Bosea vaviloviae: one gene and its partner. The protein of the gene in region 2 binds, or shares a complex with, the protein of the main gene of each other region. Links are inferred from orthologs where the notes say so. Each region holds a gene or a part of one and is shown on either strand. Other genes may lie near its edges.

The links.
Region 1: the proteins of BHK69_RS05225 (region 2) and BHK69_RS19745 are in contact, whole or in part, in a cryo-EM structure (PDB 8GIZ), measured with the Escherichia coli proteins. The link is inferred for Bosea vaviloviae from one-to-one orthologs.

Annotation. Positions count from the first base shown.
Region 1 is NZ_CP017147.1:4,320,423-4,323,851, forward strand. The notes cover bases 1-2,981. They hold BHK69_RS19745 (DNA polymerase III subunit delta'), read right to left. Parts: upstream 2,036-2,981; coding sequence 965-2,035; downstream 1-964. Other genes in these bases: metG (methionine--tRNA ligase), read right to left, coding at 1-942; BHK69_RS19750 (NAD-dependent succinate-semialdehyde dehydrogenase), read right to left, coding at 2,148-2,981. Outside these bases: more of BHK69_RS19750, read right to left, coding at 2,982-3,429. UniProt on the Escherichia coli protein: Part of the beta sliding clamp loading complex, which hydrolyzes ATP to load the beta clamp onto primed DNA to form the DNA replication pre-initiation complex.
Region 2 is NZ_CP017147.1:1,103,709-1,107,539, forward strand. What follows is about bases 339-3,274. They hold BHK69_RS05225 (DNA polymerase III subunit gamma/tau), read right to left. Parts: upstream 2,769-3,274; coding sequence 909-2,768; downstream 339-908. Other genes in these bases: recR (recombination mediator RecR), read right to left, coding at 339-477; BHK69_RS05220 (YbaB/EbfC family nucleoid-associated protein), read right to left, coding at 554-874. Outside these bases: more of recR, read right to left, coding at 1-338; rpmH (50S ribosomal protein L34), read left to right, coding at 3,294-3,428; rnpA (ribonuclease P protein component), read left to right, coding at 3,484-3,831. UniProt on the Escherichia coli protein: Part of the beta sliding clamp loading complex, which hydrolyzes ATP to load the beta clamp onto primed DNA to form the DNA replication pre-initiation complex.

The sequences.
Region 1 (3,429 bases), 3.2 Mb from region 2 along the record:
TTCGAACGGGTCGACGACATTGCCCAGCGATTTCGACATCTTCTCGCCCTTGGAGAGCAGGAAGCCGTGGCCGAAGACGCGCTTGGGCAAAGGCAGCCCGGCCGACATCAGGAAGGCCGGCCAGTAAACGGTGTGGAAGCGGACGATGTCCTTGCCGATGATGTGGACGTCGGCCGGCCAGTAATGCGCGCGCGGATCGGCCGGATCGGGAAAGCCCGTCCCGGTGAGGTAGTTGTTCAGCGCATCGACCCAGACATACATCACATGCTTCGGGTCGCCCGGCACGGGCAGGCCCCAGTCGAAAGTCGTCCGGCTGATCGAGAGATCTTCCAGCCCGCTTTTCACGAAGGAGACGATCTCGTTGCGGCGCGTCGGCGGCGAGATGAAGTCGGGAACCGCCTCATAGAGGCTCAAGAGCCGGTCCTGATAGGATTTCAGGCGGAAGAAATAGCTCTCCTCCTCGACCCATTCGACCGGCGTGCCCTGCCCGCCCAGGCGTGTGCCGTCAGCCAGGAGCGTCGTCTCCTCCTCGCCATAGAACGCCTCGTCGCGGATCGAATACCAGCCGGCATATTTCGACAGGTAGATGTCGCCATTGGCCTCCATCCGCCGCCACAATTCCTGCGTCGAGGGCAGATGGTCTGCGTCGGTGGTGCGGATGAAGCGGTCGAAGGAGCAGCCGAGCCGCTGCTCCATCTGCTTGAAGCGTTCTGCGATCTGATCGACGTAAGCCTTTGGATCCAGGCCATTTTGTGCCGCCGTACGCTGCACCTTCTGGCCATGCTCGTCGGTCCCGGTCATGGCGAAGACGTCGTAGCCGTCGAGCCGCTTGAAGCGCGCGATCGCATCCGACGCCACCATCTCATAGGCGTGGCCGATATGGGGGGGACCATTCGTGTAGTGAATGGCGGTCGTCAGATAGAATTTGGGCGCCGTGGCCATAGTCCGGTCCGAAGGGTTCGCTTCACGCTGCGCGCGAGCGGGCAACCGCATCCGACAGATCATGAAACATCGTCATCACGAGAGGGCGGCGATCGAGGTTATAGGTGTCCACCTCGCGGGCCGCGCGTCCCAGCTTTTCCCATACCTCCGCCAGCGGTGCAAGGCGCGCCGGGCTGGCTGCGGCATGGGCATGGAGATGGTCGCCGAGCCAGCTCTGGATGGTGTCGATCATCACCGCGAAGTCGCCCTCGCCCGCCTTGCCGGCGACGTCCTCGGCGAGCGCCAGTAGAGCCGTGAGATCGATGCCCGGAAGCGCATCGAGCCGGGCCCGCACGGCTTCGACCAGCGCCAACGTCTCGGGATCGACATAGGTGAGCGCGCGGCGCACCGAGCCGTCGCTGAAGCTGGCCGCGCGCAACAGGGCCGATTCGTCGAAGGGATCGCCCATTCGCTCCAGCGCGATCCGGCCAGCCTGCGCGATAGCCGCCTCATCCAGAGCCGCGAAGGTCAGGAGCCGGCAGCGCGAGCGGATCGTCGGCAGCATGCGGCCGGGCGCATGCGCCACGATCAGGAAGAGCGCGCGCGGCGGCGGTTCCTCCAACAGCTTCAGCAAGGCGTTGGCGGCCGAGCGATCCATGTCCTCGGCGGAATCGACGATGGCGATGCGCCAGCCGCCTTCGGCCGCGCTCGAACCGAAGCGGTCGAGCACACGCCGAACCGAATCGACCGGGATATTGCTGGTGTAACCCTTGCCATCGGGCTTCTGCGTCCGGCGCAGCACATGCAGATCGGGATGCGATTGCGCCATGATGCGCCGGCTGGCGGGATCCTCTTCCGCCATGGCGAGCGAGCCGGCGTCCGCCGCACGCCGGGCCGGGTCGCCGGCCGCCAGCATGAAACGCGCGGCGCGATAGGCGAAGCTCGCCTTGCCGATGCCTTCCGGCCCACCAAGCAGCCAGGCATGGTGCATCCGGCCCGAGCGCAACGCTTCGAGAAAATCCTGCTCCTGCGCCCCATGCCCGACGAGCGCCAGCGTCTCGCGCGGGTGCGGGGCATTCGGCAGCCGGTCAGGTTCGTCGCTCGTCGCGCGCATCAGGCGTCCTGTGGCAATGGCAGGCGCTGGTGGAGCACAATCCTGACCACGACGGCAAGCGTTTCCGGCGCGGCCGAAGGTCAAGCGCCGCGTGGCGCCCTCCCCGCTCGCTTTACGCCGCCATGAAATGGGTCAGCTTCACATTGAGATAGTCCTGGATGGCCTGCCGGCCGCCTTCTCGGCCCATGCCGGAATGATCGACGCCGCCAAAGGGGGCCTCGGCATGGGCGATCATGAAGGTGTTGACTCCGACCATGCCAGCCTTGAGTTCTGCGCTGAGCGCCTCCGCGCTACGCTGACTGGCAGTGAAGCCATAGGCAGCCAGGCCGTAGGGCGTCGAATTCGCCCGCTCGATCGCGTCATCCAGCGTTCGGAAGGTCGCGATCGGCGCCAGCGGGCCAAAGGGCTCGTCGCGCATGATACGGGCGTCGTCGGGTACGTCGGAAAAGACGGTCGGTTCGAAATGGAAGCCCTTGTTCCGGTTGGCCGGGCGGCGCCCGCCGGTGAGGCGACGCGCGCCCGAAGCTTCCGTTTCGGCAGATAGCGCCTCGACGCGGTCGCGCTGGCTGGCGAGCGTCAGCGGGCCCATCGTCGTCGCCCGGTTCTGACTGTCGCCCAGCACCAGCGCTTCGGCAGCCCTGACCATGCCGCTGGCGAAACGCTCTGCCAGGCTTTCATGCACATAGAAGCGGTTCGGCGCGATGCAGACCTGGCCGGCGTTGCGGAACTTGAACAGCGCACACAATGTCGCGGCGCTGTCGACATCGGCATCCTCGCAGATCACGACGGGGGCATGGCCGCCGAGTTCCATCGAGCAACGCTTGACGGTCTTGGCGGCCTCGGCCAGCAGCATCTGACCGACGCGCGTCGAGCCGGTCAGTGAAATCTTGCGGACCTCCTCGGCAGCCATCAGGAGAGGCGTGATCGTCTCTGCCGGGCCGAAGAGCATCTGGACGGTGCCAGCCGGAGCTCCGCCTTCTGCACAGGCTTCGGCGATCAGCGTCGAGGTCAGCGGTGTCTGCTCGGAGGGCCGGCAGATGATCGGGCAGCCCGCTGCCAACGCTGGCGCGATCTTGCGGGCGAGCAGATTGATCGGGAAATTCCAGGCGGTGAAGGCGGCGACGATGCCGACCGGCTCCAGCGCCGTGGCCAGGCGCCCGCCCTGGCGGGAGGGGATCGTCTCGCCAAAAAGGCGCTCGGCCTCGCCGGCAAACCAGTCGAATTGCTCGATCGCGATCAGGACTTCACCCTCGGATTGGGCGATCGGCCGGCCGATCTCATAGGACAATGCGCTCGCCAGCGCGCCCTTGCGCGCTTCCATCGCTCGGGCGATGCCGCGCAGCACCTTGGCCCGCTCCCAGCCATGCACCTTCGACCAGGTTTTCAGCGCGGCA
Region 2 (3,831 bases):
GACGAAATGCGCCGTGGTCTGGCCGTCGACCGTGGCGTTGAGCGCCAGGATGATTTCCTTGACCGCCGGATCGGAGGCGCGCGCCACCAGCGCCTCGAGCGTCAGATGCTCCGGCCTGACGCCGTCCAGCGCCGACAGAATCCCGCCCAGCACGTGATAACGCCCCTGGACCGCGCCCGAGCGCTCCAGCGCCCAGAGATCGGCGATATCGGCGACCACCACGATCTGCCCGTCGTCGCGGCGCGGGTCGCGGCAGAGCGAGCAGGGGTCGCTCGTGTCGATATTGCCGCAGCTCGAGCAGACGACGATGCGCTCGCGGGCGATCGCCATGGCTTCCGAGAGCGGGCCGAGCAATTGCTCGCGCTTCTTGACGAGGTGCAGCGCGGCGCGCCGGGCCGAACGCGGCCCCAGCCCCGGCAATTTGGCCAGGAGCTGGATCAGGCGCTCGATCTCGGGGCCGGCGATGGCGCGGGACATGGAATTATCCGGGGACAGGCGAGTAGCGAATAGCGAGTGGCAAAGCATTCCATTCGCCACTCGCTATTCACTCGCTTCAAAACAGCTTCATGCCGGGCGGGATCGGCAGGCCCTTGGTGATCTCGGCCATGCGCTCCTGCATGACCCGCTCGGAGCGGCTGCGCGCATCGCTGCAGGCGGCGACGATCAGGTCTTCCAGGATCTCGCGCTCATCGGCCAGCATCAAAGCGGGGTCGATCTTCACAGCCTTGACCGCGCCCTTGGCCGTCATGGTGACGCTCACCATGCCGCCGCCGGCCGCGCCCTCGACTTCGATCGTGTCGAGCTCGGCCTGAACATTGGCCATCTTCTGCTGCATTTCCTGCGCCTGCTTCATCAGGCCCATCATGTCGCGCATGGTCGCTTCTCCCAAAAAACCGGGTATCGGAAAATCAGAAATCGATGCCGTCGAAATCCGGCTCGCTATCGTCGAAGAGCGGCTCGGCCTCAGCCAGGTACTCGTCCTCGGAAGACGCCGCGGCAGGCGCCTCGGAGGCCGCGGCGCGGGGATCGCGGACATCGACGATGCGCGCGCCCGGAAAGCGCTCGAGCACCGCCTTGACCGCCGGATGCGAGGCCGCGTCGCTCTCGCGCCGGTCCTTCTCGGCCTCGGCCTGCTCGCGCAGGGTCGCGCCGCCCTCGGCGGTGACGACCGCGACCATCCAGGTCTGGCCGGTCCATTCCTTGAGCTTGCGCGAGAGGTCCGTGGCAAGCGTGCGCGATGCGCCCGAGGTCACCGAGAACTCGATCCGGCCAGGCTCGAAGCGCACCGGGCGGATATCGCGCTCCAGCGCGATCTTGAGCGTGATGTCGCGATGCTGCGAGGCGAGCGCCACGACATCCTCCAGCGAAGCCACCTGCACCAGCGGTTGGGCCATGGCGCGCGGGGCAGCCATGGCAGCCGGCATCGGGTTGGCGCTGGCAAGGACCGGCCGCGCGGCCAGCGCCGTGTTGCCGCCGCCCGAGGGCGGGCGCGGTGCGGAGGAGGGCGCGCCATTGCCGCCGGACATGGCTCCGGAGCCGTCGCGCAGCATCCGCAGGGCTTCATCCGGCGTCGGCAGATCGGCGGCATGGGCGAGGCGCACCAGCACCATCTCGGCCGCCATGACCGGCCTGTCGGCCTGCTTCACTTCGGTGATGCCCTTGAGCAGCAATTGCCAGGTCCGGGCGAGCACGCGGATCGATAGGCGCTGGGCGAAATCGCCGCCGCGCAGGCGCTCGGCCTGGTTCAGCGTGTTGTCCTTCAGCGCCTCGGGCACGAGCTTGAGGCGCGTCACCAGATGGGTGAATTCGGCGAGATCGGTCAGCACCACGACCGGATCGGCGCCAGCGTCATACTGCGCCCGGAGTTCGCCGAGCGCGGCGGCGATGTCGCCCTTCATCACCACCTCGAACAGGTCAATGATGCGGGCCCGGTCGGCGAGGCCGAGCATGGAGCGGACATCGTCGAGCATGATCTGGCCCGCCGCATGGGCGATGGCCTGATCGAGGATCGAGAGTGAATCGCGCACCGAGCCCTCGGCCGCGCGCGCGATTGCCGCCAGCGCCTCGTCCTCGGCGTCGACGCCCTCGGCCTTGCAGATGCCCGAGAGATGCGACACCAGCAGGCTGGCATCGACACGGCGCAGGTCGAAGCGCTGGCAGCGCGACAGCACCGTCACCGGAACCTTGCGGATCTCGGTCGTCGCGAAGATGAAGCGCGCATGCGGCGGCGGCTCCTCCAGCGTCTTCAGGAAGGCGTTGAACGCACCGGCCGAGAGCATGTGCACCTCGTCGATGATGTAGACCTTGTAGCGGGCCGAGACCGGCGCGTAGCGCACCGCGTCATTGATCTGCCGGACATTGTCGACGCCGTTATTGGAGGCGGCGTCGATCTCCATCACGTCGATATGCCGGCCCTCGATGATGTCCTTGCAGTGGATGCCGAAACGGGCGAGGTCGGTCGTCGGCGCGCCGCCGCCATCCTCGGTCTGGTAGTTCAACGCGCGTGCCAGGATGCGGGCGGTCGTGGTCTTGCCGACACCGCGCACGCCGGTCAGCATCCAGGCTTGGGGAATACGGCCGGCGGTGAAGGCGTTGGTGAGCGTGCGCACCATCGCATCCTGGCCGATCAGGTCGCCGAAATGGGCGGGGCGGTATTTCCGGGCCAGTACGCGGTAAGGCGTCGGCGCGGCCAGGGCGGGCGCAGGCGCCGGTTCGAAGCCGGCAAAGCCAGGTTCGTCTGAGGTGGCGGCGTCGGTCTCGTCGGTCATCAGACTGCTTTCGCCAATCGCGAGGCGACGGTCAACGCTTAGTGACGGTCAAGGCCTGGTCTTGTCGCGGATTGCCTGAAGGGCGTCGCAGATGGTGCGATCGCGCCGCCAGGCCGCATGCCGGTCGCGCGCATGAGGTGGGAGGCTGGACGAAGACCCGTTCGGTCTCGTTAGGGCTGCTTCCTTCCGGACCTGACCCGGTTGGCGAGTGAGACGTCCCTCGCCAACCTCCCGGGCGCTATATCGGGGATGTCGCGCCCGAGCGCAAGCCTGCCTGTCGCTGTTCCCGGCTCAAGCCGTCCTTGGCGGTCATGACCGCCAAGGACGAAGGGTCGCAGGCCGGCGCGCTCAACCCGGGCATGTGGCCGGGCATTCGGCATTGACTTGGACGGAGCCATCCGCCATAAGCCCGCCACTTGCGCAGCCTTGTAGGCGGCGCAGAACCTTTTGCATGACAGGCTCGCATGGTCACGCTTCCCGAGGGAAGCCGCGACCGCCGGGCTGACAAGGCCCCGGAGACGGATCGTGAAGAGAACTTATCAACCCAGCAAGCTGGTTCGCAAGCGTCGCCACGGCTATCGCGCTCGCATGGCGACTGTCGGCGGCCGCAAGGTCATCGCAGCCCGCCGCGCCCACGGCCGCAAGAAGCTTTCGGCCTGAGCTGCCGGCGCGTGAGCCTCGCGCGCCTTCTTGTCTGGAAGACTGGCCAATCGCCATGCGCCTCGCCCGTCTGACCCAACGCAAGCAATTCCTGGCGGCGGCCGAACACGGCCGCCGTTTTCGTTCGTCGGTACTGACGGTGCAGGTGCGCGACGCTGCCGAGGAGGCGGGCCGCGACGGCTTGCGCCTTGGGCTGACCGCCTCGCGCAAGGTCGGCAACGCTGTCAAGCGCAACCGCATCCGCCGCCGCCTGCGCGCCGCTGCCGCGCTCGCGCTCAGTGCCCAGGCCGGGCGGGCCTGCGATGTCGTGATCATCGCGCGCACTGAAACGCTGAGCGCCGGCTTCGAGGCCCTGGTCGCCGATCTCTCGATCGCGCTCGACCGCGCCCGGCCGGCCAAGCCC